2 regions of the Methylobacterium sp. FW306-05-D genome follow, and region 1 is predicted to be linked to the other one. Evidence: predicted binding sites of a transcription regulator. Region 1 holds the regulator's gene; the other holds the start of a gene.
What was found. The regulator PhoB, encoded in region 1, activates phosphate uptake and scavenging genes when phosphate is short. The targets are predictions, from matches to a motif close to TGTCATNNANCTGTCAT.
Positions count from the first base shown of each region.

Region 2: a site for PhoB is predicted at 1,159-1,175, ahead of AC3WLN_RS17900 (ExeM/NucH family extracellular endonuclease). Genes of this name have one in related genera too.

Region 1 covers NZ_JBYSXL010000089.1:5,662-14,268, reverse strand. The annotation lists gene AC3WLN_RS21040 (alpha/beta fold hydrolase) at 1-517, opposite strand, end outside; gene AC3WLN_RS21035 (MFS transporter) at 718-2,085, shown strand; gene AC3WLN_RS21030 (SDR family NAD(P)-dependent oxidoreductase) at 2,208-3,020, shown strand; gene AC3WLN_RS21025 (matrixin family metalloprotease) at 3,108-4,181, shown strand; gene phoB (phosphate regulon transcriptional regulator PhoB) at 4,234-4,938, opposite strand; gene phoU (phosphate signaling complex protein PhoU) at 4,968-5,693, opposite strand; gene pstB (phosphate ABC transporter ATP-binding protein PstB) at 5,795-6,613, opposite strand; gene pstA (phosphate ABC transporter permease PstA) at 6,666-7,559, opposite strand; gene pstC (phosphate ABC transporter permease subunit PstC) at 7,611-8,585, opposite strand.
Region 2 covers NZ_JBYSXL010000059.1:6,591-17,414, forward strand. The annotation lists gene AC3WLN_RS17895 (bifunctional allantoicase/(S)-ureidoglycine aminohydrolase) at 1-711, opposite strand, end outside; gene AC3WLN_RS17900 (ExeM/NucH family extracellular endonuclease) at 1,350-9,755, shown strand; gene AC3WLN_RS17905 (exopolysaccharide production protein YjbE) at 10,052-10,450, shown strand; gene AC3WLN_RS17910 (helix-turn-helix domain-containing protein) at 10,561-10,824, opposite strand, start outside.

The DNA.
Region 1 (8,607 bases):
TCGGGGCATTGCGCGCGAGGCGCACCGCCAGCATCCCGCCCATGGAATGCGCCACCACGTCGACCCGCGCCAGGCCCAGGGAATCGAGCAGCGCCACGGTGTCGGCCGCCATGGCGTCGAAGGTGTAGGCCCCCACGGGCTTGGCCGACTTGCCGAAGCCGAGCTGGTCGACCGCCACCGCGCGGTAGCCCGCACGGCTGAGCGCCTCGATCACCGGCTGCCAGTAGCTCGACGGGAAATTGCGCCCGTGCAGCAAGAGGACGGTGCGCCCGTTGGCCTGCCCCTCCGCCGGCACGTCCATGTAGGCGAGGCGCTGGCGCTCGCCGTCGCGCATCCGCTCCAGGAAGAAGACCGGGTAGGGATAGGCGAAGCCCTCCAGCCCGATGCCGAGGGGCGTCGCCTCCGCGGCGGCGGTGGTCTGGGCGGCCGGCTGGGCAATGGCGGGCGCCAGGGACACAGGCATCACGGACATCTGGGCCGCCAGCACGAGGGCGGAGATCTTGAGAGGCGCGTCCATCGGGGTTCCCGGCAGCGGCGCGCAGCGCGGCGCGTCCGCCGTGACATAGGGCAGATTCGGCCCGCGCACCGCTCAGCCGAGGTGACAAAGGACACCTCGGGTCGCGCCGCCTCTTGCGAAACCCGGCGTCGCGTCCCAGGGGTCCGTCCATGACGAAGGATGCCCCAAGCGCCGAAGCGAAGCCCCCGACGGAGGGCGGGATGGATGGCGGGACGGACGGGTTGCCGGTGCGCGAGCGCATGCTGGCGCTGCTCGCGATCGGCCTCGCCATGACCATGGCGGTGCTCGACGGGGCCATCGTCAACGTCGCCCTGCCGGTGATGGCCAAGGACCTCGCGGTCGAGCCCTCCGCGGCGATCTTCGTGACCAACAGCTTCCAGATCGCGGTGACGGCCTCGCTCCTGCCGCTGGCCTCGCTCGGCGACATCCTGGGCTACCGCCGGGTCTACCTCACCGGGCTCGTCCTGTTCACGGCGGCCTCCGTGGCCTGCGCCTTCGCCCCCTCCCTCGACTGGCTGGTGGCGGCGCGGATCGCACAGGGGCTGGGCGCGGCCGGGATCATGAGCGTGAACATCGCCCTGGTGCGCTTCATCTATCCCCACCGGCTGATCGGGCGCGGCGTCGGCAACGTCGCCCTGGTGGTGGCGATGGCCTCCGCCGCGGGGCCGACGGTGGCGGCCGCCATCCTCTCCGTGGCGACCTGGCCCTGGCTGTTCCTCGTCAACCTGCCGGTGGGCCTGATCGCCCTGACGGTGGGCGCCCGCACCCTGCCGGTGACGCCCCGCAGCGGCGGGCGCTTCGACATCCGCAGCGCCGTCCTCAACGCCCTGACCTTCGGGCTCCTCATCATCGGCGTCGACGGGCTCGGCGACCCGGCGACCCGGGGCGTGGCGCTGGCCGAGATCGGTGCGGCGGTGGCGGTGGGGGCAGTCTTCGTCCGGACCCAGACCCGGATGGCGCGGCCGCTCCTGCCGGTCGACCTCCTGCGGATTCCCGCCTTCGCCCTGTCGATGGTGAGCTCGATCGCCTCCTTCGGCGCGCAGATGATGGCCTACGTCGCCCTGCCCTTCTATTTCCAGGACGTGCTGCGCCTGTCCGAGACGCAGACCGGCTTCCTGATGACGCCCTGGCCCATCGCGATCGCCCTGATGGCCCCGATCTCCGGGCGCCTCGCCGACCGCTACGCGCCGGGCCTCCTCGGCGGCGCCGGCCTCGGCCTGATGGCCTGCGGCCTGACCGCGGTCGCCCTGCTGCCGCCGGGCGCGTCCCACCGCGACATCGCCTGGCGCCTGACCCTGTGCGGCCTCGGCTTCGGGCTGTTCCAGTCGCCCAACAACAAGGTCATCATCACCAGCGCCCCGCGCGAGCGCAGCGGCGGGGCGAGCGGCATGCAGTCCACCGCCCGCCTCACCGGCCAGTCCTTCGGCGCCGCCCTGGTGGCGGTGATCTTCGGCCTGCACCAGGGCGGCGCGCCGGCCGGGCCGGTGGCCGCCACCCTGTGGTGCGCCGTCGGCCTCGCGGGCCTCGGCGCGGTGGCCAGCGTCCTGCGGCGCAGCCCGCGGGGCTGAGCGGCCGCGCCGATCGCACCAGCGCCCGTCCCGCGCGTTGAACCGGACGAAGGCCACCCGTGGCCCGGCCCGCGGGCGGGCACAGGCCGCACGGGGGCCGGGCCCTCACGAAGGACGATCCCATGCATCTCGACCTGTCCGGCAAGCGCGCCCTCGTCAGCGGCTCCACCAGCGGAATCGGCTACGCCATCGCCAAGGCCCTGGGCGAACTCGGAGCGAACGTGGCCATCAACGGGCGCACCCAGGACCGCGTCCGCGACGCCGTCGAGCGCCTGAAGCGCGAGACCAATCACGCCGGCTTCATCGGGGCGCCCGGCGACGTCGCCAATCCGGACGGGGCGGCCCGGGTGGTCGCCGGGCTGCCGGACGTCGACATCCTGGTGAACAACACCGGCATCTTCGAGCCCAAACCCTTCTTCGAGATCCCGGACGAGGACTGGCACCGGTTCTTCGACACCAACGTGATGAGCGGCGTGCGCCTGTCCCGGGCCTACACCCCCGGCATGGTCGAGCGCGGCTGGGGCCGGGTGGTCTTCATCTCCAGCGAATCCGGCGTGAACATCCCGGTGGAAATGGTCCATTACGGGATGACGAAGACGGCCCAGCTCGCGGTGGCCCGGGGCCTCGCCGAGACCGTGGCGGGCAGCGGCGTCACCGTGAACAGCGTGCTGCCCGGCCCGACTCTGTCCGAGGGCGTCGCCGAGTTCATGAAGAGCATGGCCCAGGGGCAGGACGGGGGCGCGGGCGGCGCGGTCGACCTCGACGCGGCCGGCCGGGCCTTCGTCGCCGAGCACCGCCCGACCTCGCTGATCGGCCGCCTCGCCACCGTCGAGGAGGTGGCCAGCATGGTCGCCTACATCTGCAGCCCCGCCGCCAGCGCCACCAGCGGGGCGGCCCTGCGGGTGGATGGCGGCGTGGTGCGCAGCATCCTGTGAGGATGCGCCCCGGGGACGGGAGCGCCGCTTAAGACAATCGTAACGCCTCCCGCCGACCCTGGCCCGCGCGGACGGGAGGGACGGCGAATGGGGGATTATGCGCTGGAGGGACCGCGCTGGGGCGCGGGCGCGGCGGGCACGGGCGGCGGCACCGTCACCTGGGCCTTCGACGGCACGATCCCGCCCTCCTTCGTCGGCATCCTCCAGAGCGCCTTCGCGACCTGGGCGTCCTACGCCAACATCACCTTCCAGCAGGTCGCCTCCACGGCGGCGGCGCAGATCGACTTCACCCTCGCGGGCATCGACGGCCTCGGCAACACGCTCGGCTACGCGAACTACTCCTACAGCGGCCAGCGCATGCAGTCGGCGGCCGTGACCTTCGACAGCGGCGAGGGCTGGCACGCCGCCGGCGCCCGGGTGGTCAGCACCCAGAACGTCGACCTCGCGGTGGTGACCCTGCACGAGATCGGCCACGCCCTCGGCCTCGACCATTACAACGCCAAGCCCGAGGTGATGAACGCGGTCCTGAACCCCTCCGTCACCGCCCTCGGGGCCGGCGACATCGCGGGCATCCAGGCCCTCTACGGCGCACCCGCCGCAGTGACCGCGGCGGTCCCGGCGGCGTCCCTGACGCCCGTCGCGAGCCCCACCGTCACGAGCCCTCCCGTCGCCAGCGCCCCGGCCGAGGGCGCCGTCACGGCGGTGTACCGGTTCTACGACACCCATACGGGCGATCACTTCTACACGACGAGCACGGTCGAGAAGGCGCAGATCCAGCAGACGCTGCCCTGGTTCACCTACGAGGGCACGCCGTGGGCGGCCCCGGCCAAGGGCGCGGGCACCGTCGACGTGTTCCGGTTCTTCGACACCGGCTCGAACGCCCACTTCTTCACCACGAGCGTGTCCGAGCGCGACCAGGTCCTCAAGACCGCGCCGAGCTACAAGTACGAGGGCGTCGCCTTCGAGGCCTACGCGGATGCGGGCGCCCCCGGCGGCCTGACTCTGGAGCGCTTCTACAACACCCAGACCGGCCAGCATCACTTCGCCGGCAGTGCCGAGGAGGCCAACGGCATCAACCACGGCGCCGCCGGCCCGGGCTGGATCGACGAGGGCAAGGGCTTCACCGTGCACCTCCCCACCGACACGATGATTTTCGCCTGAGGGCGGGCTCGGCTGTCCGCCTGGGGGCCGACCCGGCGCGCCGCGGGGGCGCCTACTCGGCCTCGGCCTCGAACATCTCGTCGAAGGAGTAGCCCGAGCCGCGCACGGTGCGGATCGGGTCGCTCTGGCGCGGGCGGTTGAGGGCCTTGCGCAGGCGCCCGACATGGACGTCGACGGTCCGCTCGTCGATGTAGACGTCGTGGCCCCAGACCCCGTCGAGGAGCTGCTCGCGGGAGAACACCCGGCCGGGGCTCTGCATCAGGAACTCGAGGAGCTTGAACTCGGTGGGTCCCAGGTGGATCTCGCGGCCTTCCCGGCGGATGCGGTGGCTGACCCGGTCGAGCTCGATGTCGCCGGCCACCAGCAGGTTGGCCACGTGGGCGGGCTTGGCCCGGCGCAGCAGGGCCCGGACCCGGGCGAGGAGCTCGGGCACCGAGAACGGCTTGACGATGTAGTCGTCCGCCCCCGTGCCGAGGCCGCGGATGCGGTCGCCCTCCTCGCCCCGGGCGGTGAGCATGATCACCGGCAGCCGCTCGGTCTCGCGCCGGGCGCGGATGCGGCGGCAGAGCTCGATGCCCGACAGGGCCGGCAGCATCCAGTCGAGCAGGACGAGGTCGGGAACCTGCTCCTGCAGGCGCAGGTCCGCCTCGTCGCCGCGGGAGGCCGAGTCGACGACGAAGCCCTCGGCCTCGAGGTTGTAGCGGAGGAGGAGGGTCAGGGCCTCCTCGTCCTCGACGATCAGGATACGCGTACTCATCGTGCGCTTTCGATCAGAGCGGCACGGGGTCAGACCGTGCCGGGCATGTCCACGGTGGCGTAGTTGGACGCGTCGTTCTTCGGGCGCTCGCGCTCGGCTAGGAGGTTCTCGCCGGTGACGAGGTAGTGGATCGTCTCGGCGATGTTGGTGGTGTGGTCGCCGATGCGCTCGATGTTCTTGGCCACGAACAGCAGGTGCGTGCAGAACGAGATGTTGCGCGGGTCCTCCATCATGTAGGTCAGGAGTTCGCGGAAGAGCGAGTTGTAGAGCGCGTCGATGGCGTCGTCGCGCTCCCAGACGTCGAGGGCCGCCTTGATGTCGCGGCCGGTATAGGCGTCGAGCACGTCCTTGAGCTGCTCCTGAACCAGGTCGCTCATGTGCTGGACGCCGATGACGATCTTCTGCGGCTGGATCTGGTCGGCGATCGCCACCACGCGCTTGGCGACGTTCTTGGCCAGATCGCCGATGCGCTCGATGTCGTTCGAGACGCGGATCGCCGTCACCGTCTCGCGCAGGTCGATGGCCAGGGGCTGGCGCCGGGCGATGAGCAGGATCGCCCGCTCCTCGATCTCGCGCTGGAGGGTGTCGAGCCGGGCATCGGCGGCGATCACCGCCTGGGCCAGGGCCGAGTCGCGGCGCACCAGGGCCTGTCCGGCCTCGGTCATCATCTTCTCGGCGATGCCGCCCATCTCGGAGATCGAGCGGCGCAGATCCTCGAGGTCGGTGTCGTAGGAGGTGACGATGTGGTCGGGCATGGGTGTGCTCCTCGATCGGGCCTCCGGTCCGGTGCCCGCCCTGATGGTGTCTGGCGCGGGCCGGAACCGGCCCGCACGGGTCGGTTCCGACCTGCCGAGGATCAGCCGAAGCGGCCGGTGATGTAGTCCTGCGTCTGGCGCTTCTCGGGATTCATGAAGATGCGCGTCGTCGGCCCGAACTCCACCAGTTCGCCGAGATACATGAACGCGGTGAACTGCGAGATGCGCGCCGCCTGCTGCATGTTGTGCGTGACGATGACGATCGTGAATTCCGAGCGCAGCTGCTCGATCAGCTCCTCGATGCGGCCGGTGGAGATCGGGTCGAGGGCCGAGGTCGGCTCGTCGAACAGGATCACCTCGGGACGCTGGGCCACGGTGCGGGCGATGCAGAGGCGCTGCTGCTGGCCGCCCGAGAGGCCCATGCCGGACTGCTTGAGCTTGTCCTTCACCTCGTCCCAGAGGGCGGCCTTGCGGAGCGATTCCTCGACGCGCGCGTCGAGGTCGGCCTTGGGCAGCTTCTCGTAGAGGCGCAGGCCGAAGGCGACGTTGTCGTAGATCGACATCGGGAACGGGGTCGGCTTCTGGAACACCATGCCGATGCGCGAGCGCAGCTCGTTGAGGTCGACCTTGGAATCCAGGACGTTCTGGCCGTCGAGGAGGATCTCGCCCTCCGCGCGCTGCTCCGGATACAGGCTGTAGATCCGGTTGAAGGTGCGCAGCAGGGTCGACTTCCCGCAGCCCGACGGGCCGATCAGCGCCGTGACCTGGCGGTCGTGGAAGTTGAGGTTCACCGACTTCAGGCCATGGAAGCTGCCATAGTAGAAGTTCAGGTCCTTCACGGCGATGCGGACCGGAGAGGTCTCGTCGGCCTTGTGGCGTCCGGTGAGCTGCGCGGACGTGATCCCGGGGGCGGCGTTCATCGGTTCAAGATCCTGTGGGTCGGAAGGCGGGGGAGGTGCGGCGCGCCGGAGGTCAGCGCGCGCGCTCGGACTTGATGACGAAGCGGGCCACGATCGACAGGGCGAGGATCGTGACGGTGATCAGCAGGGCGCCGGCCCAGGCCAGCTGCTGCCAGTTCGGGTAGGGCGAGAGGGCGAACTGGTAGATCATCACGGGCAGGTTCGGGATGCCGCCCATCAGGTTGCCGCCGAACCAGCTGTTGTTGTTCAGCGCGGTGAAGAGCAGCGGCGCGGTCTCGCCGGCGATGCGGGCGAGCGCCAGGATGATGCCGGTGACGATGCCGGCGCTGGCGCCGCGCCAGGTGATGCTCTTGATCACGATGGAGGGCGGGGCGCCCAGCGCCGCGCCGGCCTCGCGCAGGGTCGCGGGCACGAGGCGCAGCATGTCCTCGGTGGTGCGCACGATGACCGGGGTGGCGATGATGGCGAGCGCCACCGCGCCGGCCCAGCCGGAATAGGAGCCCATCGGGCGCACCATCAGCGTGTAGACGAACAGGCCGATGAGGATCGAGGGCGCCGAGAGCAGGATGTCGTTGAGGAAGCGGATGACGTCGGCGAGCTTCGAGTTGCGGCCGTACTCGGCCAGGAAGGTGCCGGCCATCACGCCGACCGGGGTTGCCACCAGGATGCCCAGGAAGGTCATCACCAGGCTGCCGAGGATCGCGTTGGCGATGCCGCCGCCCTCGGAGCCGGGGCCCGGCGTCGGCTCGGTGAAGAGGGTGGGCGAGAAGCCCTTGATGCCCTCGACCACCAGCATGAACAGGATCGAGCCGAGGACGACGATGCCGACCAGGGTGGCGAGGGTGCTGGCCAGGATCAGGGTCTTGTCGGCGATCCGGCGGCCGGAGCGGATCCGGCTGATCCGGGCCGGCGGGGCGGTGGTGGCGAGGGGGTTGGCGGCGTCCATGGCGGGTTCCTGACGTCTCGGAGAACGGGGGGAGGCTTCAGGCGATCGGCCTCACGCGACCTTGGCGCGGCGGGTGAGGATGCGGGCGATGATCAGGACGACGAAGGTGATGACGAAGAGGATGCAGCCCAGCGCCATCAGGGAATTGAGCTGCAGCCCGTCGGCCTCGTTGAACTCGTTGGCGATGCGCGAGGCGATGGTGGAGCCCGGGTCGAAGACCGAGCCCGAGAGGCGGTTGGCGTTGCCGATGACGAAGGTCACCGCCATGGTCTCGCCCAAAGCCCGGCCGAGGCCGAGCATGATCGCGCCGATGATGGAGACCGAGGCCTGGGGCACGAGGACGTAGCGCACCACCTCCCAGGTGGTGCAGCCGATGCCGTAGGCGCTCTCGCGCAGCACAGTCGGGATCTGGTCGAGCATGTCGCGGGTGATCGAGGCCACGAAGGGCACGATCATGATCGCCAGGATGATGCCGGCGGTGAGGATGCCGACGCCCGAGGGGACGCGGGCGTAGAACAGGGTGCCGACGATGGGCATGCCCTCGACCAGGTTCGAGACCGGCACCTGCACGAAGCGGGCGAAGAGCGGCGCGAACACGAACAGGCCCCACATGCCGTAGATGATGCTCGGCACGGAGGCGAGGAGCTCGATGGTCATCGAGACCGGCTTGCGCGCCCAGCCGGGGCAGAGCTGCGTCAGGTAGACGGCGATGCCCAGCGAGAGCGGCACGCCGATGAGCAGGGCGAGGACCGCCGAGGCCAGGGTGCCGACGATGGCCACGAGGGCGCCGTACTGCTCCTGCCCGATGTTCCAGGCGCTGGAGGTGATGAAGCCGAAGCCGAATTCCTCGAAGGCCGGCCGGGCGCCGTAGGCGATGGAGCCCAGGATGCCGGCGAGCACGAACAGGACCAGGAGCGCCGCGCCGTAGGAGGCTGCGCGGAACAGCGAGTCGCCAAGGCCGCCGGGCTTCTTCCGGGCCGCGGCGCGGTCGCGCGTCAGGGCGATCTGGTCAGTCAAGGCGGCCATCCGAATGTCTTCTCTTCACCGG
Region 2 (10,824 bases), on a different contig from region 1:
GCCGGCCTCCACCTCGACCCAGTCGCGGTTGAGCCGGTAGACCGCCTTGCCCTCCAGCACGAACAGCCCGTGCTCCATCACATGCGTCTCCTCGAAGGGGATCGAGGCGCCCGGGCGCATGGAGACGATGTTGACGTGCATGTCGTGGCGCACGTCGTCGGAGGCGACGAAGCGGGTGGTGGCCCAGGCCCCGTCGGTGCCGGGCATCGGCGCCGGGGTGACGGCGGATTCATGCGTGACGAAGGCCGGTGGAACCTCGATGCCCGGCACCCGCATGTAGGCCTTGCGGATCCAATGGAGCCGGGCGGGTCCGGCCCCGTCGTTGCGCAGGCTCCAGGTGGCGCCGGGCGGCAGGTAGGCGTAGCTGCCGGGTGTCAGGGCGTGGGTCCGGCCGTCGAGGACGAGGCGGGCCTGCCCCTCCACCACGAACAGGACCCCCTCGGCCTCCGGGTCCGGCTCGGGCCGCTCGCTGCCTCCGCCGGGGGCGATCGCCACGAGGTACTGCGCGAAGGTCTCGGAGAAGCCCGAGAGCGGGCGGGCCAGCATCCAGGCCTGTGTGCCTTCCCAGAACGGCAGCACGGAGGTGACGATGTCGCTCATCACGCCCTTCGGGATGACGGCATAGGCCTCGGTGAAGACGGCCCGGCCCGTCATCAGCGCGGTCTGAGGCGGCAGGCCGCCGCATGGGGGGTTGTAGGACGATGCGGTCATTCGAGGGCTCCCGGGTCGGGCCGATGTGGCGAACTTCGCCGCAGCGCGTCAAGGCGCCGGCGGATGGGACGCGTCTCGGCGGTGCTCGTCGCGCGCGATGCCGCCCGAAGCGGCGCCGTGGCGAACGCCCAGAATCCGTGTGTCCCGGCTTCATCGGATGCGCCTCGCATCCCGCGGCCATCGCTGATGTGGCGGGCCGCCCGCTGTGGCGCGAACACCCGCGGTGTGGTGCCGGGATCGTGGCCGCCCCCGAATCCTCACCCCCGACCGCAGCCTGACCGCGAGGCGGGCCCGTCAGCCTCCGCGTCCACCCTCGTCGGTACAGTCCCCAGCGCATACAAAAATACGTCGATCGTGGCGGATTAAAATCTGAGAGCAAGTCCAATCCCGGGACGGAGAATACTTTGCCGCGACCTGATCGTTCTGCAAGTCGATCGGCGAGCTTGTTTTCATCGATCTGTCATCCGGCGGATCTATTCGCTGCCCGTGCCTGATCTGTCCTGACGCGGCAGGGCGGCCTGCCTTCCGATGCTGTGAGACCAGCGGGACGGCGGATCGCACCCTGTACCGCCGAATGGCCGTGCAGGTCCGCGAACCGGGCGTCGGTCGCCGACGCGTCCCCTCCGCAGAGTATCCGCATGAACACGACGCCGCACGTCCTCGCGAACGGTTCCCTGCTCCAGGACTGGACGGATACCGGCGCGATCACGACGAACGACGACTGGACCCGGGTGCCAGCCATCGTCGGGTACCTGGGCCAGGATCTGACCACCGGCACGGGCGCCGATCCGCAGGTCGTGACCGGCGATTCGGCGCTGCCGAACGACGTGGACGTGGTCGCCAACCAGACCAATCCCGGCACGCTGGGCTCCGGCGGCGTCGCCGAGTTCGCGCTCCCCGACCCGACCGTCGCCCTGCAGGGCTCGGGCACGGCGGATGCGCCGAATCTCGTCATCTCCCTCGATGCCACCGGGCGCCGGAACGTGACGGTGGCCTTCAACGCCCGCGACATCGACGATTCGGCCGACAACGCCGTGCAGCCCATCGCCGTCCAGTATCGGACCGACATCGGGGCCTGGAAGAACCTGCCAGCCGGGTTCGTGGCCGATGCCGCCACCCAGGGCAGCGCCTCGCAGGTGACCCCCGTCAGCCTCACCCTGCCGGCCGACGCCGATGGCGCGGCAAGTCTCCAGGTCCGCATCCTCACCACCAACGCCGTCGGCAACGACGAGTGGATCGGGATCGACGACATCGCGGTGTCGAGCCTGAGCGCGGCCGTCAGCCTGCCGGCCCTGTCGATCGCCGATGCGCAGGTGATCGAGGGCCAGGCGGGCACGGCCAGCCTGACCTTCACGGTTTCGCTCGACGCCCCCGCCCCGGCCGGCGGCGTGACCTTCGACCTCGCCACCGCCGACGGCACCGCCCAGGCCGGCTCCGACTACGTCGCCAGGGCCCTGACCGGACAGACCATCGCGGCCGGTGCCACGTCCGCCACGATCACCGTGCCGGTGATCGGAGACCGGTTCTTCGAGGCCGGCGAGACCTTCGCGCTGCGGGTGACCAACGTCGTCGGCGCCGCCGTCGCCGACGGCGCGGCGGTCGGGACCATCGTCAACGACGACGCCGCCACCGTGATCAACGGCGTCGCGGTGTTCGATGCGGCGGCCTCGCTCCAGGGCTTCCAGGGGGCGACCGCGACGACTCCCCCCTCCCCCATCGGCGCCCTTCAGCTCGTGCGCCTGGGCAGCTACGCCACCACCAACGACCCGGCCACCGCCGCCGCGGCCAATGCCGAGGTGGTGGCCTATGACCGCACCACCGGCAGCCTCTATATCCAGAACACCAACGAGAACCGGATCGAGATCGTCGCCCTCGGCGCCGACGGCACCCTGGCGAAGTCCGGCGAGATCCGGCTCGCCGGCCTCGACCAGTACGGTTCGGTGAATTCGGTGGCGGTCTCCAACGGCGTCGTCGCGGTGGCGTACGCCAACGTCTCCGGCGACCAGCCCGGCCGCGTCGCCCTGTTCGACCGGGCCGGTACCCTGCTGAAGTCTGTGACGGTCGGCGTCGGGCCCGATCAGATCGTCTTCACCGGCGACGGTACGAAGCTCCTCGTCGCCAACGAGGGCGAGCAGTTCACGGGCGCCATCAACCCCGTCGGCAGCGTCTCGATCCTCAATCTCTCCGGCGGCGCGGCCAATGCCGGCGTCAGCGCCACCGTGGGCTTCGAGGCCCTCGACGGCAGCGAGGCGGTCCTGCGCGCCAAGGGGCTCGCGATCACCCCGGGCAAGAGTGCGGCCGCCGACATCGAGCCCGAATACATCGCCCTCTCCCCCGACAACCGCTTCGCCTACGTGACCCTGCAGGAGGTCAACGGGATCGCGGTGATCGACCTGGCCAATCCCGGCACCGCCCCGATCGCGATCCAGCCGCTCGGCTCCGTTAACCATTCGCTGTCCGGCAACGAGTTCGACGCCTCCGACCGCGACGGCGTGGGCGGCACGGCCTCGATCCGCATCGCCAACACGCCCGCCGCCGCGCCGATCTACGGCCTGCTCCAGCCCGACGCCGCGGCGAGCTTCGCCGTGAACGGCGTGACCTACGTCGTCACCGCCAACGAGGGCGACCAGCGCGTCATCGGCGGCGCCGACGATTTGGCGGACGTGGCCCGCCTCTCCAGCATCGCCAACAGCCGCCTCACCCCGGCGCTGCAGGTGCTGAAAGCCGACCCGGCCTATGCCCGCCTCAACGTCCTGCTGCGCACGGGCGACACCGACAACGACGGCGTGATCGACCAGCTCAACACCCTCGGCGGCCGCAGCATCTCGATCTTCCGTCAGGAGGCCGACGGCGGGCTGACCAAGGTGCGCGAGACCGGTGGCGAGTTCGAGAAGATCTTCGCGAACCTCGACCCGCAGCGCTTCAACAACGACCAGGTCGTGGCCAACACGCCCGACGACCGCTCCGACAACAAGGGCCCCGAGCCCGAGGGCGTCACCATCGGCACCGTCAACGGCCGCACCTACGCCTTCGTCGGCCTGGAGCGCCAGAGCGGCGTGATCGTCTACGACGTCACCACCCCCGAGACGGCTTCCTATGTTTCGTACGTGCCACCCCTGGCGGGCGTCTCGGCCGATCTCGGTCCGGAGGTGCTGACCTTCATCGCCGCCGACCGCAACCCCACCGGCACGCCGCTCCTCGTCACCGCCAACGAGGCCGGCGGAGGGGCCACCCTCTACGCCGCCCTGACCCAGGGCTTTACCCAGACCCTCGCCTTCCAGCCGGGCTCCCTCGCCCTGGCCAAGGCCGAGGGCGATGCCGGCACCACCACCTTCGCCTTCACGGTGGAGCGCACGGGCGGCACGCTGGGCAGCCTCGCCTTCACGGCGGAACTCACCGGTGCGGGGGCGGATGGCGCGGATTTCGCCGGCGGTCCCACCCTGCCGGCGACCATCGCCGGCACCATCCCGGCGGGCGCGGCCTCGGCCGTCGTCACCGTCACGGTCCAGGGCGATGCGCTGCCCGAGGCCGCCGAGGGCTTCACCGTCACGCTCAAGAGCGCCAGCGCCGGTCAGAGCGGCGTGACGGCGGCGCTCGCCGGGAGCGGAACGGTGGCCACCGGCACCCTCCTCAACGACGACGTCACCCTGATCTCCGCCATCCAGGGCGCCGGGACCGCGAGCCCCCTCGCCGGCCGCACCGTCACGGTGGAGGCCATCGTCGTCGGCGACTTCCAGACCGGCGACGGCGACGCCAAGCGCAACCTCGGCGGGTTCTACCTGCAGGAGGAAGCCACGGACGCGGACGGCAGCCCGCTGACCTCCGAGGGGGTGTTCGTTTACGAGGGCGCGGGCAACCTGCTGAAGGACCTGCAGGAGGGCGACCGCGTCCGGGTCACCGGGACCGTCGGCGAGTTCGGCGGCGAAACCCAGATCATGGTCACCGACGCCAGGCAGATCCAGGTCGTCCAGGCCGGAGCGATCTCGGTCGCCGCCCTGAAGGCCGCCGCGACGGTGGTCGACCTGCCCGCCGCCGCCACGATCGGCGCCGGCACCACGGCGCAACCCGACCTTGAGCGCTACGAGGGCATGCTCGTCCGGTTCGGTCAGGCGCTGACCATCACCGAGCAGTTCAACCTCGACCGCTTCAACGAGATCCGCCTCGCGGCCGGCGGGCGCCCGGAGACCTTCACCAACGAATTCGAGCCGAACGCCGCTGCCTACGCGGCGTATCTCGCGCAGGTCGCGTCCCGCTCGATCACCTACGACGACGGGCTCAACGTCCAGAATCAGCCGGTCGATCGCCTCGACGGGTTCGGCCCAGCCTATGCCACCGCCACCGCCCCCCGGATGGGTGACACGGTGACGAGCCTCACGGGCGTGCTCGGCTACGGCCCCGCCAATGCCTACCGGGTCCGCGCGATCGACGACGGCGACAACAGCTTCGCCAGGACCAATGCGCGTCCGGCCGCCCCCGACGATGTCGGCGGCAGCCTGAAGGTCGGCAGCCTCAACGTGCTGAACTACTTTCGCACCCTCGACAGCGACGGCTCCGCCACGGGCGTGAAGACCGCCATCGGCCTCGACCCGCGCGGCGCCAACACTGCCGCCGAGTTCGACCGCCAGACAGCCAAGCTCGTCGCCACGGTGATCGCCTCCGGGGCCGACGTGTTCGGCCTCACCGAACTGGAGAACCAGTTCCAGCCCGGCAATCCCGGCAACGCGCTGGAATACCTCGTCGGGCAGCTCAATGCCCGCGCGGGCGCCGGCACCTACGATTGGGTCCGGCCGGGTGCCCAGCTCGACAAGGGCCAGTTCCTCGGCGGCGACGCCATCGCGGTGGGCTTCGTCTACAAGCCGAGCAAGGTCTCGCTGGCGCCGAACACCACCCTCGAGAAGCTCGACGATACGGACGTCCAGGCCTTCGATCCCGCCCTGCTCCAGCAGAGCACGATCGGCCATATCTTCAACGGCGCCAACACCAGCCGCGCCGCCCTGGCGGTGACCTTCCGCGAGACCGCCACCGGCGAGGACTTCACGGCGGTCATCAATCACCTGAAGTCGAAGAGCGGCGCCGGCACCGGAGCCGATTCCGACCAGGGCGACGGCCAGGGCGGCTGGCAGCAGCAGCGCGAACTCGCCGCCACGGCCCTCACGAAATGGCTCGCCCTCAAGCCGACGGGAACGCCGGACGGCGATGTCGTGCTGCTCGGCGACTTCAACGCCTACATCAAGGAAGACGCCCTCGACATCCTCAAGGTCGGCGGCTTCACCAACCTCGCCGAGGACCGCCTCGCCGACCCCTATTCCTACGTCTTCGACGGGGCCTACGGCGCCCTCGACCACGCGTTGGCCAATGCCAGCCTGAACCGCCAGGTCACCGGCGTCACCGAGTGGCACATCAACGCCGACGAGGCGGACGCCATCGACTACAACCTCGATTTCGGCCGCTCCGCCAGCTATTTCGACGGGCTCGTCCCCGCCCGCGAATCCGACCACGATCCGATCCTGGTCGGCCTCAAGCTCGACCAGACCGCGCCGCGCCTCGTCTCCGCGACGCCGGCGGACGATGCCCTCAAGGTCGCGGTGGGCGCCAACATCGTCCTGACGCTCAGCGAGGCGGTGAAGGCCGGCACCGGCACGATCACGATCACCGACGGGTCCGGCGACACCCGCGCCATCGCGGTCGGCGACACCTCCCAGGTCTCGATCAGCGGCGCCACGGTGACGATCGACCCGGGCGCCGATCTCAAGGCCGGCACCGCCTACGACGTGATCGTCCCGGCGGGCGCCCTCCTCGATACCGCCGGCAACGCCTTCGCCGGCATCCCCCAGGACCAACTCGACTTCACGACGGAGACCCCGCCGGCCATGACCTACACGCTCCAGATCCTGCACGCCTCCGACTGGGAGGCCGGCCTCCTCGCCACGCAGCGCGCGGCGAACTTCGCCGCCATCGTCGACAAGCTCGAGGATGCGACCCCGAACTCGATCACTCTCTCCACCGGGGACGGCTGGATCCCCGGCCCGTTCTTCATCGCGGGGGCCGATCCGCAACTCGCCGCGACCTATAACGGCGTCTACAACCAGCTCTACGGTCTCACGGGCTCGGCCGCCTACACCAAGCTCGCGGCCTCCGTCGGCCGGGCCGACGTCACGATTCAGAACATCATCGGCGTCCAGGCGGCGGTGTTCGGCAACCACGAATTCGATTCCGGCCCCACGGAAGTCGCCAACATCATCGGCGCCAATCTCGGCTCGATGCCGGGTAACGCCGACGACACCTGGGTCGGCGCCCAGTTCCCCTACCTCTCCGCCAACCTCACCTTCTCGCGGGAGGCGGCGCTCTCCGGCCTCGTCAACCCGAACGTCTCCAACGCCACCTTCGCCCAGACCGGGCCGACCTCGACCCAGACCGGCACCGGCGCGGACAAGATCGCCAAGTCCACCATCCTCGTGGAGAACGGCGAGAAGATCGCCTTCGTGGGCGCCACCACCCAGCTGGAGCCCCTGCTGACGACGCTGGGCAACGTCACGCTGGACGGCTTCACCGGCCGGGACGACATCGCCCTGCTGGCACGCCAGATCAACGCCGAGGTCGACCGGGTGCTCGCGGCCAATCCGGACGTGAACAAGGTCATCGTCGGCACCCACCTGCAGCAGCTCGCCAACGAGCAGGCCCTGGCGCCGCTTCTGCGCAACGTCGACGTGCTCATCGGCGGCGGCTCGCACACCCTGCTGGCGGATGGCGACGACCGGCTGCTTCCCGGCGACACGGCCGCCGGCGGCTATCCGCAATTCTTCACCAATGCCAGCGGCCAGACCCTCGCCCTGGTGAACACCGCCTCCGAGTATTCCTACGTGGGCCGTCTCACCGTCACCTTCGACGAGCAGGGCAACATCATTCGGAACTCGGTGAACACGGCCACCAGCGGCGCCGTGGCGGTGGACGACGCCAGCGTGGCCGTGCTCTACGGCTCGACGGCCGCCGCCTTCACCCCCGGAGCCAAGGGCTTCCTCGTCCGCGAGGTGATCGAGGGTCTCGACGCCGACAACGACGGCGTCCAGGAGACGGCCGGCATCGCCGACGTGATCCGCCAGCAGGACGGCAACATCCTCGGCCGCACCAGCGTCTACCTGGAGGGCCGGCGCGGCGAGGTCCGCACCGAGGAGACCAATCTCGGCGACCTCTCGTCGGACGCGAATCTCTGGTATGCTAAGCAGTTCGATGCCGGCGTCACGGTCTCGATCAAGAACGGCGGCGGCATCCGCGACTCGATCGGCTCCTTCTCGACCACGGGCGGGACCACCGCGGAACTGCCCCCGGCGGCCAATCCCTCGGCCGGCAAGCAGGCCGGCGACATCTCGCAGCTCGACGTCACCAACTCACTGCGCTTCAACAACAACCTCGCGATCACCACCGTCACGGCCGCCGAGCTCGAACGCATCCTCGAGCATGGCGTCGCCGCGGTGGCGCCGGGGGCGACCCCGGGCCAGTTCGCCCAGGTCGGTGGGATCTCCTACAGCTTCGACGCGACGAAACAGGCCCAGACCCTCGACACGAACGGCAACGTCACCCGCGAGGGCCAGCGCATCGTCAACGCGGCGATCATCGATGCCGACGGCCGCGTCCTCGACACATTGGTTCAGAACGGCCAGATCGTGGGCGATGCGGGGCGCGCCATCAAGGTCGTGACCCTCGACTTCCTCGCCACCGGAACCGCCTCGGCGCCGGGTCTCGGCGGCGACAATTATCCCTTCCCGGCCTATGGCGAGAACAAGATCGCTCTGCGCGACGCCACCCCAATCTCCCTGCCCGATACCGAGACCTTCGCGGTCAAGGGCTCCGAGCAGGACGCCCTCGCCGAGTACCTGAAGGCGTTCCATGCCGTCACACCCTACGGCACCGCCGATACCGGACCGGCCGGTGACCCGCGCATCCAGAACCTCGCTGCCCGCGCCGACACCGTATTCCAGCGGGGACTCGCCAAGAACGGCACGGAGGGCTCGGACACCCTCCAGGGCACGCCCTTCAGCGACGTGCTGGCCGGCGGTGCCGGGGACGACATCATCGTCAACAGCCTCGGCGACGACATCCTGACCGGCGGCGGCATCGCCGGCGCGGTCGGCAACGACGCCCTGATCTTCCAGTCCCGCCTCGCCGACGCGCAGGTGACGCAGGACGGCAACCTCACCATCGTCACCGGACCGGAGGGCCGCGACACGATCGGGGGCTTCGAGCGCATCCTGTTCTCGGACACCACCATCGTCCTCAACGACGCCAACCCGCTGGTGAACGACCTGTACTACCTCGCCCGGTACAAGGATGTGCTGGCCTCGGGCCTGGACGCCGACGATCACTATGCCCAGTTCGGCGCTCGGGAAGGCCGCGACCCGAACGCGTTCTTCTCGACCAAGGGCTATCTCGCCGCCAACCCGGATGTCGCCGCCTCCGGAGCCAATCCGCTGACGCAGTACGCGCTCACCGGCTGGAAGGAGGGCCGCGATCCCGGTGCCGCCTTCGACAACGAGTTCTATCTCGCCCGCAATCCCGACGTGAAGGCCGCCGGGGCCAACCCGCTGGCGCACTACCTCGAGTTCGGCCAGTCGGAGGGGCGGTCGACCTTCGCGGCGGTGGGCCGGCCCATCGACATCAAGGGCGGCTTCGACGCGGCGTACTACCTGCTCGCCAACGCGGACGTGGCCGCGGCCGCCTCGCGGGCGGGGGGCGACACCTTCGCCTTCGCCCGCCAGCACTTCGACGCCCTGGGCTGGAAGGAGGGCCGCGACCCCAACGCGATCTTCGACACCAAGGGCTACCTGGCGGCCTATGCCGACGTCGCCCAGGCCGGCATGAACCCGCTCAACCACTACGAGACCTTCGGTATCCGGGAAGGGCGTGATCCGGCGGCCGACTTCGACACCAAGGCCTACCTGAAGGCCAACCCGGACGTGGCCCAGGCCGGCTACGATCCGATGCAGCATTACCTGCAGTTCGGCCTCGTGGAGAACCGCCCCGTCCTCAACGACGGCATCTTCGGCTGATCCCGGACGTTCTGCCGAACCCAAGCCCTGTCGCGGCGGGTCCAGGCCTCGACCGCGACAGGGCTGCAGGGACCCGGGTCTCGGGATCCGGTGTTTTCGAAGCGAGATCGCGCAGTGACGGCAAACCGACCGGCGAGAGCGGTTCGTCTTCGCAGGGCAGCCCGGCCGGTGGGACATTCCGGCCGATCGGTTGGCGATATCTCGGCAAATCCGGTTGCCGAACCATCCAAAGGGGTGGGAACCGAATTTCCAGAGCAGAATTATACTTCCCGATATCATCTCTGGAGGAACGCCAAGTGAAACTCTCGACGATTGCCGGCGCTGCCGCCATTTTCGCGCTCACGGCTGGGACTGCCCTCGCCGCCCCCTGCAACACGGGCTCGACGAAGGGCAACAGCCCCGGGCAGCAGGCTTCGAACGACAAGAGTTCCGCGGTCGATCAGGGCAGCAAGAACCTCGCCGGCGGCCAGCAGCCCGCCTCGCCCGGAACGGTGGGCGCGATGAACAACGTGGGTGCCAACCAGATGGTCGGCGACAAGCCCGGTTCGGACGCCAAGAACGATCAGGGCGGCGGGGTCGGAACGTCCAGCAAGAACCTCGCGGGCGGCCAGCAGCCCGCCTCCCCCGGGACCGTGGGTGCCATGAACAATGCCGGCGCCAACCAGGATCTCGGCAAGAAGGGTGACGATTGCTGATCGCCTGACTTCGACGGAACTGTCAGGAAACCCGCCCGGCGCTGCCGGGCGGGTTTTTCGTTGCCATCGCCTGCCGACCTCGGACGCATCGTCCACGGCAGACGGCCTCGTCAGACTTCCCGCACGCCGCCGACCAAGGCCTCGGTCCTGCCGCGCAAGGCCTGGAGGCTTCGGTACCCCACGGAGGCCGCGACCTGACGCGGGGTTCGGCCATCCGCGGTGAGCGCCAGGGCGCGCACGACGCGGGCCCGTGCCCGCCACTGGCCGAAGGTGAGACCCGTTTCCCGCCGAAAGCCCCGCGTCAGCGTCCGGCGGCTCAGACCGCCCCGCTCGGCCCAGGCGTCGAGGTCGAACGCCCGGGCGGGATCGTCGAT